One region of the Priestia sp. 40 genome, then DNA from elsewhere that is predicted to be linked to it. Evidence: riboswitches for the same ligand, from Rfam matches in the RefSeq annotation. Region 1 holds a riboswitch; each other region holds the start of a gene.

Evidence for each region. A riboswitch is a leader RNA that binds a small molecule or an ion and turns the genes downstream of it on or off. The one in region 1 is predicted to bind ZMP and ZTP.
Region 2: another riboswitch for ZMP and ZTP. It lies ahead of ACO1DI_RS23230 (phosphoribosylaminoimidazolecarboxamide formyltransferase); the one in region 1 lies ahead of ACO1DI_RS15615 (APC family permease).
Region 3: another riboswitch for ZMP and ZTP. It lies ahead of ACO1DI_RS13395 (phosphoglycerate dehydrogenase); the one in region 1 lies ahead of ACO1DI_RS15615 (APC family permease).

The regions. Positions count from the first base shown of each region.
Region 1 covers NZ_JBMPZA010000015.1:141,538-144,824, forward strand. Annotated here, with positions in the region: gene ACO1DI_RS15610 (DUF5105 domain-containing protein) at 1-18, opposite strand, end outside; gene ACO1DI_RS15615 (APC family permease) at 201-1,796, opposite strand; ZMP/ZTP riboswitch at 1,853-1,931, opposite strand; gene ACO1DI_RS15620 (cupin domain-containing protein) at 2,317-2,916, shown strand; gene ACO1DI_RS15625 (hypothetical protein) at 3,027-3,194, opposite strand.
Region 2 covers NZ_JBMPZA010000022.1:127,094-130,380, reverse strand. Annotated here, with positions in the region: gene ACO1DI_RS23240 (helix-turn-helix transcriptional regulator) at 260-487, shown strand; gene ACO1DI_RS23235 (DUF2178 domain-containing protein) at 489-839, shown strand; gene ACO1DI_RS23230 (phosphoribosylaminoimidazolecarboxamide formyltransferase) at 963-2,129, opposite strand; ZMP/ZTP riboswitch at 2,178-2,256, opposite strand; gene ACO1DI_RS23225 (ketoacyl-ACP synthase III) at 2,534-3,287, shown strand, end outside.
Region 3 covers NZ_JBMPZA010000012.1:107,799-111,085, reverse strand. Annotated here, with positions in the region: gene htpG (molecular chaperone HtpG) at 1-1,122, opposite strand, end outside; ZMP/ZTP riboswitch at 1,333-1,411, shown strand; gene ACO1DI_RS13395 (phosphoglycerate dehydrogenase) at 1,580-2,779, shown strand; gene ACO1DI_RS13390 (hypothetical protein) at 2,913-3,287, shown strand, end outside.

The DNA.
Region 1 (3,287 bases):
CAAAGCCAAAACATTCATTTTTTTCACAGCTGCCTAATCCCCTTTATTTTGTTTTTTTAGAACTTTATCCCAAATAAAGGTTCCCTCTATATAAATACTTAAACCTTAAAATCTATATTTTTTACAATATTTTGATAAAAACTAAGTCTAAATTCTCCTCTCATCTAAATAAAAAAAACACGAGCATCAGCTCGTGTTTTTTATTTAGATTGAAAATTTTCTTGATTGATTTGTTCAGCTTCTTTCATATATCGGTTAGATTTGCCACTTTTAATTCCCCAGTAATAAAAAGCTAATGATACACAAGCAATCACTACCATATCCCATCCGAAAGGCAAAATATTTTTGCCTCCGAATTTTTCGCTTCCTATGTAGGAAATAAAAATCATGCACGCTAAATAGATAATCATCCAAGCCCCGGTTAAAAATTCTTTTTTAAAGCCTACCCATTTATTTTTCGCTTGGTAATAAAAATAAATGGGCAGGCCAATTGCCATAATAAAGATCACTTCACCTGTAAGCGGCCACCTTGCCCAGTAAAGCGTCAAAGAAGCAAAAACGAAGCCGCATGGCGCAATAACTGATGCCCCTTTTAAATAAAATGGACGGTAAAAGTGTGAAGCCGTTTTTCTTAATGTTATAAGCGCTACAGGGCCCATAATATAAGAGATAAGCGTCGCTACTGAGATCACTTCTGCTAAGACACCCCATCCTCTAAATAAAAAGAGAAACAAAAAGCAAGCTGCTAAATTTAGCCACATAGCTGGGCGCGGAACATTGTAAAGTGGATGAAGAGTACCAAATATCTTTGGCAAATATCCATTTTTCTGCATCCCGTATAACATTCTAGAAGTAGTTGCCGTATATGTAGCACCTGTGCCGGAAGGGGAAACAAATGCATCTGCGTATAACACAATTGTTAGCCAGTTAATTCCAAGTGCAATCGCTAAATCAGCAAAAGGAGAATTAAAATTCAAATGATTCCATCCATCAGCAATTGATGACGGACTTACTGCTCCGATAAAAACAATTTGCAATATAATGTATACAATTCCAGCAATAAAAATTGAACCAATTACAGCTACCGGAATTGATTTATTAGGTGATTTTGCTTCTCCTGCCATATTTACAGGACTTTGAAACCCGTTAAATGCAAACACAATACCTGATGTTGCAACTGCCGTTAAAACACTGGCCCAACCATAAGGAGCAACCCCATGCTCACTTGAAAAGTTTCCACTATGAAAACCAGCAAAAAATAAAGCCCCTGCCGTTAAACCAGGAATAATCAATTTAACAATCGTAATAAATGAGTTTGCTTTAGCAAAAAGATTTACCGTCCAATAATTCACAAAAAAGTAAACGAATAATAACAAAGACGCAACTGCCAAGCCCTTGGGCGTTAAAATGCCATTATCTACTAATTCATGAGTCCAGCGAGCCCATTTCCACGGCCAAGTACTCATATATTGCACAGATGCAATAGCCTCCACTGTTATCGTTGAAGCGATTGAAATCCAGTTAGCCCAAGCAGCCAAAAACCCAATAAATGATCCGTGTGAATACTGAGGATATTTAACCATCCCCCCTGCTTGTGGAAACATGGCGCCCAGTTCAGCATATGATAGAGCAATGGTCAAAATAACCACCATTCCAATAACCCATGAAAAAATAGCCGCGGGTCCCGCAATTTGAGCTGCTTTCCATGCTCCAAACAGCCATCCCGAACCAATAATCGAACCTATGCCTGTCATGGTTAAAGCAAATGTTCCCATCTTCCTTTGCATATTGCTCATCCAAATCTACTCCTCTTCCCTAGGAAAATAAAAAAAACACTTGCGAAATTTTCTCAAGTGTTTGCCCAGGCGCGCGGCTTATACGCTATATGCTCCCCCATGGTCATCCATGTTGCGCCAGTCACATATAGGAATATATTTTTTATCAGTATATAATATTCATTACTATTACTCAATACACAAAAATATTTACATTGCTTTTCTAAAAATAATAAATTATTCGTAAAATTTCGAATAATCCTTCTGAAAACCTCTTTTAAATTACAAAAAGAACTAAAATCCTAACTTTCTCTATCATTTAATTTTTTTACTCCACGAGCAAATTACCTTCTACAAATTATATTAATATATATTATTCATTTACAAAATAAGAATTAACAGCTATATATCCATAGAATTCTTGCACTAGACCCTTTACTTATATACAATATGAAGAAAAGATACTAAAGTGAACTGCCCACCACTTAGCTACGCTTGAAGTGGGACACTGCTTTTGGGAAAACGTTAAAACCTACATATCATGCACTTCGCAACGAATGAAGTACTTCGAGCAAACTTCTCTGTTTACACAAGCAAAAAACAGGGAAAATTACGAAAAAAGATTGTTAGAGGGATGCTTATGAATTATGCAAATGTAAAAGTTCTTTATTTTGATGACGACGGAACCATTCCAAATCACCCTCGTCTCCCAGTTTTGTTGTATGAACACGTATTTATTAGTAAGAAAGAGAAAGTGGAGAGCATTTTTAATTCTCACAACTGGAAAAACAGCTGGGTAGGCGGCATATATGATTTCCACCATTACCACAGCAATTCTCATGAAGCACTAGGTGTAATTAGCGGATCTGCACGTTTAAAACTAGGTGGACATATGGGGGAAAATATCGTGGTGCATGCTGGCGATGTGCTCGTACTTCCTGCAGGCACAGGGCACATGCGTCTGCAGTCAACTGCTGATTTTAAAGTGGTTGGAGCTTATCCTGAGGGCATGGATTACAATTTACGAACAGGAAAACAAACTGATCGCCCTCACGTATTTGATGAAATTGCCCAAGTACCTATTCCTACAACAGATCCTGTTTATGGCGACAAAGGACCATTGACAGAGTGGTGGAACTAGACAAGCACTTATTGTCTAGTTTTTTTATTTGCTCTGTTTTATTCTTCCCATGAATCTCTATTGGAACATACAAATTCTTTTCTTATGATGCAATAGCAATATACTTTATCTCATCGAAATAACAAAAATTTCTCGGTCAAAACTAAATTTCTTCTTTTCCATTTTCTTTTTGCTTCAAGAGCAACTTCGCTTAGATTCCTCCCCTTTTTTTCTTTCATAATCATTTCAAATATACTCTCATTATAAGCTCTTTTTTGTTTTTCTAAAAAAATTTCCATGGATTATAACGAAATTTTCAAAAAACTTATTGCTTTACCATGTCAGACTTGCTATCATAGTGAACATTGTTAGATAAATTTTTAGTAGGAGGA
Region 2 (3,287 bases), on a different contig from region 1:
TCAAACATCTTTTACAAAATATCTACTTTTTTATGTATATCGCAAACAAATTTAGTTAACATAATATGCTATAGACAGTGAGAAAGAATTTATATTGTTTATTAAAAATGTAAAAAGGGATAGACTCCTCGCTAAGAGTCTAACCCTTTTTATTATCATAAATTGTATAATAATATTTATCTTTTGTATAAGTTTACTTTACCTTTATATAAGTTTGTTGTATTATTTATTTGTAGTCAAAAAAAGGAAGGTGATTACATTGAAAGAAAAAAATGGTGACTACGTTGAAAATAAAGTGTATGAGCACCGAGTTTTAAAAAGAATGTCTCAAAAAGAATTGGCTGACGCTGTAGGGGTGTCCAAACAAACCATATATGTGATGGAGAAAAATAATTATTCTCCTTCTCTCGTTTTAGCTTTTCGAATAGCTAATTTTTTCGATGTAGATGTTAACGATATTTTTAATTATGTGAGAGGAAGTGACTGAAATGGTAACTGACAAAATAGAAAAGGCCATTTTCAATCCTTTGAAAGCCTGGACAGAACAATCGAATAGTAACTGGAATATGCTGATTGGTATTGGACTTTTATCGCTTATAGTCGCAATAATTTTGGTATACGTATTTCAAAAAAAATTGGGTATGAGTGTATCTGACGAAAGAACGAACCAAATAAATTTAAAAAGTGCCCTTATTATGTTGTGTGGAATCATTTTATGCGACCTCATTTTCCCAAAAGATTATATGTGGCAAATTTTCTTCTTATTTAAATATTCCCTCGCATTCCTTGCTGCAGGTATATATCTTGCTGTTAGATATAAAAAGGATTTCTTAAACTAAAGAACTTTGTACACGATATTCAGAATTAGTTAACATATTGTGCCTTATCGGAAACAGTATAAAAGAGCCCGTCCCTTTATGAGATCTTGGCTCTTTTGGTTTGATTATATATTAATTCATAGCTTAATGGTGAAATATACGTATACCTGAATGTGCCATGATCATTCCATATTCATTTGCTGCCTCTGTAACCTGTTCATCTCGTAAAGAATTGCCTGTTTGAACCACATATTTAACACCACTCTGAGCCGCACGATCTATATTGTCACGAAACGGTAAAAAGGCATCAGATGCATAAGAAACGTCTTTTAATCTTTTTAACCATTCTTGTTTTTCACTTTTACTTAGCCTAGCAGGGATCTCTTTAAAACACTGTTTCCATTGTTCATTTTCTACTTCAGTAATATCATCATGCAACCATCCATCAATTGCATTATTCACTTCTACACGAGAAATGCCTTCTCTAAACTTCATATTAAGTGCTCTTGGATGTTGTCTTAACCACCATTTATCAGCTTTTTCAGCTGCCAACCTCGTACAATGAATACGGGACTGCTGCCCGGCACCAATCCCAATTGTTTGGCCATCTAAGGCGAAACAAATAGAGTTTGATTGTGTATATTTTAATGTAATAAGAGCGACAAGAAGGTCCCTCTTTGCATGATCAGGAATATCAGATTGAGTCGTAACAATATGATTAAAAACTTCCTTTCCAATCTGTATATCATTTCTTTGTTGTTCTAGAGTAATGCCAAATACCGTTCTTTTTTCAATTGGATCAGGCACATGGTTTGGGTCAATCTCTAAAATTAGATATTTTCCTTTCTTTTTCTGTTTCAAAATCTCTAATGCTTCTTGGGTGTAGCTTGGTGCAACAATCATATCAGAAACCTCTGTTTTGAGGAGAGTAGCTACAGTTACATCTACTTCATCACTAAAAGCAGCACAATCTCCAAATGAAGACATCCTATCTGTCCCACGCGCTCTTGCATAAGCAATCGCTAAAGGAGACAGGTCTAGGCCTTCAACAAAATAGGATTCAGTAAGTGTCTCATTTAGTGGAGAGTACACAGCTGCACCTGCTGGACTTACGTGTTTAAAAGATGCAGCTGCAGGTTGATCAGTAGCCTGTCGAAGCTCCCGAACCAGTTGAAAAGCGTTTAATGCATCTAGAAAGTTAATATAACTCGCTTCTCCATTTAAGATTTTAATAGGCGTGTTCTCAGCATTCTGAACGTTAGCTTTACTTTGATTTGGATTCATCCCGTATCGTAAACCAATTTCTTTCACTTGAAAATCTCCTTTCCAAATAAAAAAAGTATTTGAACTCATGTTCAAATACTTTGCCCAGGCGTACGGCCGTTATCTATGTGCTTCCTCATGGTTCTCCATGTTTACGCCAGTAACACATAGTCTGTTTTATAAGAAAATTTTACATAATAAAAGTAATTTTAACAATACCTTTATCCAAATTTTTCTTTTTTAATTATATATCATACACAAATTTAATTTACACAACAGGTATTATAATAAGCAAAAACCCTTTAAAATCAATAGTTTTAAAGGGTTTTTATTTTTATTATTAGATCTAAATAAACCAAATTTACATTTTTTTCATATAATTTCATTGACTTTATTAGTACCTAGTACTAATATCTATTTATATATCTTAGTAATAAAGAAGGGTGAATATAATGAAATCAACTGCACGTATTACAGCAATAGGTACATACGTACCAGAAAAAAGACTTACAAATGACGATTTAGAACGAATTGTAGATACTAACGACGAATGGATCGTGAAACGAACTGGCATGAGGGAAAGAAGAATTGCCGATGAAAATGAATATTCTTCTGACCTAGCTATTAAAGCAATTGAAAACTTAGTAGAGCAGTATCAAAAAGAGTTAAAGGATATAGGGTGTATCGTTGTCTCAACTACAACACCCGACTATGCATTTCCAAGTGTAGCAGCCCAAATACAAGATTACTTTGATATTCCTACAACTGGGGCGCTAGACTTTAATGCTACCTGTGCGGGCTTTACATACGGATTACACATGGCAAACGCCTTTATTACATCTGGACTTCATGATAAAGTCTTAGTCGTAACTGCAGAAACGTTAACAAAGGTTACAGATTATACAGATCGCACTACCTGTGTTCTATTTGGAGATGGAGCTGCAGCTGTTTTGGTCGAAAGTGATGCAGAGCGCCCAAGTTTTATTGCTACGCATATTGGTACAAATGGAAAGGGAGGTAAACATGTATACCGCACCAATATATCTACTACCATGCATGGACAACCTTTGAGTTCGAGTGGCAAGATGGTGCAAAACGGAAGAGAAGTATATAAGTGGGCATCTCGAACAATTCCTTTAGGTATGGCTGAATTGCTAGGACAAGCAAATCTACAAAAGAGTGAAGTAAATTGGTTCGTTCCACACA
Region 3 (3,287 bases), on a different contig from region 1:
TTCACGTTCGTTTTTAAGCAAACTTTTTAATTCATTTTTGATTTTCTTGCCGATGTTTTTGGCAATCAGCTGAAGCTGGCGATCTTGCTGTAAGATTTCACGCGAAATATTAAGAGATAAATCTTCAGAATCTACCATACCTTTCACGAAGCTAAAGTAGTCTGGAAGAAGATCTGCGCATTTATTCATAATTAATACGCCGTTTGAATACAGTTCAAGTCCTTTTTCAAATTCTTTTGAGTAGTAATCAAACGGACTATTTTCTGGAATAAATAAAATAGCATTGTAGCGAATCGCTCCATCCACATTAATGTGAAGGTGAGTGAGCGGTTTATCAAACCCGTAGCGCTTTTCTGAATAAAATTGCTCATAGTCTTCTGAAGTCAATTCATTTTTATTTTTCTTCCAGATCGGTACCATACTGTTGATAACTTGCTCTTCTGTATAATCTTCTAGCTCGTTATCAGAACCTTCTTTAGGACGTTTTTCCGTTATGTCCATTTTAATCGGGTAGCGGATAAAGTCTGAATATTTTTTAATGATCTCTTTTAAACGATACTCTTCTAGATACTCATCATATGTTTCATCTTCTGTATTTTCTTTGATTTTTAAAATGATTTGAGTTCCAACCGTTTCTTTTTCGCAAGGTTCGATTGAATAACCATCAGCACCAGTAGATTCCCATTTATAGGCTTCATTGCTGCCTAACGCTTTACTAATCACCGTTACGACATCTGCCACCATAAACGCTGCGTAAAACCCAACGCCGAATTGGCCAATAATCGTGTGTCCGTCCTTTGTTTCATTTTCATTTTTAAACGCAAGGGAACCGCTTCGCGCAATTGTGCCCAAGCTACTTTCAAGCTCTTCTTGCGTCATGCCAATCCCAGTATCCGTAATGGTTAAGGTACGGTTAGTTTTATCTGGTGTTACTTTTATGTAATAGCTTTCTTTGTTAAAACGCAAGGAGTCGTCTGTTAAGGCTTTGTAATAAATTTTATCGATTGCATCGCTTGAATTTGATAGAAGTTCTCTCAAAAATACTTCTTTTTGAGAATAGATGGAATTAATCATCATCTCTAATAATCGCTTTGATTCGGCTTTGAATTCTTTTTTTGACATAAGAAGTTCTCCTTTCCAAATAGGGCTTATAAAATAATTAGCACTTGAGTGGATAGAGTGCTAATCACTCTTTTTATTTAACATGTATTAGGATATTTGTCAATATATTAGGAGATTCACTAAAGAGATTAAAAATTAGACTGAAAAAAGCAAACTTTTAAAAAAAGGTTGAACGTTCTGAAAGAGTTTGCTAGAATATACTTAATTTCAAAGACTATATGTGACTGGCGAAACGCGGATAACCGTGAGGAAGCATATAGTGACGTAGCCGTTCGCCTGGGCAGAGGTAAGGGATTAATACATATCTCTTACCTCTTTCTGTTTAGGGGGAGAGGATATAGAAGTTATCAGACATGTAGGCTAAAAAACCAGACTTTTAAAAAAATTAAAAATGAAGTTCCTTTATCCAAAGGTAAAAACATGTAAAACTACGATGATAATCAGAGGAGAGTACAAAATGAGCACATTAACATTAGAAAAAGTACAAACAATCAAAACATTAAACAACATTGCACAAAAAGGTCTAAATGTTTTTAATCAAGAAGGTTATCAAATTGACAACGACAGCGAAAATCCAGATGCGATTGTCGTGCGTAGCTTTAACATGCACAGCATGGCATTTGACCAAAATTTAAAAGCTATTGCACGAGCTGGAGCAGGGGTTAATAATATACCGGTGGACGCTTGCACGGAGCAAGGTATCGTTGTATTTAATACGCCAGGAGCTAATGCAAACGCAGTAAAAGAAATGGTTTTAACTACAATTATGGCTTCTTCTCGTAACTTATTTGCTGGAGTTGAATGGACAAAAGGATTAGACGGCCAAGGTGATCAAATTCCTAAGTTAGTTGAAGCAGGTAAAAAACAGTTTGTTGGAAAAGAAATCAAAGGTAAAACATTAGGCGTTATTGGTTTAGGTGCAATTGGTGCTCTTGTAGCAAACGACGCGCTTGATTTAGATATGGACGTAATTGGTTTTGATCCATTCATTTCTGTTAATACAGCTTGGAATTTGTCTCGCAACGTACAGCGTGCAATGTCTCTAGAAGAACTATTTGCAGCATCTGACTATATTACGGTTCACGTTCCATTAACGGACGACACAAAAGGTGTTTTCAATAAAGAAACGTTTAGCATCATGAAACCTGATGTTCATATTTTGAACTTCTCACGCGGTGAGCTTGTAAACGAAGAAGATATGAAAGCTGCTCTTGAAAGTGGAAAAGTTGGTCGATATATTACAGATTTCCCAAATCAAAATGTCTTGAACATGAAAAATGTTGTGCCAATTCCTCATTTAGGGGCATCAACTCAAGAATCAGAAGAAAACTGTGCGGTAATGGCAGCACGTCAAGTGAAAAATTTCTTAGAAACAGGAAACGTTAAAAATTCAGTGAACTTCCCGAATGCATCTCTACCTTACACTGGGAAAAAACGCGTAGCTGCTTTCCATCACAACGTGCCGAATATGGTAGGACAGCTTACGCAAGTATTCTCAAACTACAATTTAAACATCGCAGATATGGTGAACAGAAGCCGCGGTGAATATGCGTATACAATGATCGATATTGACAATCAAGTAAGTGACGAGATTGTGCCTGAGCTAGAAGAAAAAATTGGTCAAATTGAAGGAATTATTACAAGTCGTATTATCTAATTTGGTTACCATCATATTTTAGTGTTTCAGCCCTAACTTTTCTAAGTTAGGGCTGTTTTTACATGGTATTTATCCTCATATCATTTCCTTCAGTCCCATAGCATATAGAAATATCTTTAAAGAGGTGAACGTTTTGTCAGAAGAAATGATAGGAATTTTGATAGGGTCGCTCATCGCGCTGGCAGGAACATTCATTACGTCTGTCGTAGCTATAGCGATGTCGAAAGAGCAATACAAGCAAGAGCTTCGCAAAGCATTTATCCAAAAGAAAGTTGATGCCTATACCCATGTGTGTCAAGTTATTCTAGCTATAAAAAATGATTTACTGACAATAACCGTTTCTTCAGCCGGCTTAAACTGGACGGCTCAATCTATTAACAAACTAGCAGATGTGTGTATTACGGAAGGACTATGGATCGATGAAGAAGACAGCAAAAAGCTGGAGGTTCTGCAAAAGCAGCTTTCAAAGTTTGTATTGGATGAAATAGAACTGTCTAGACATGATATC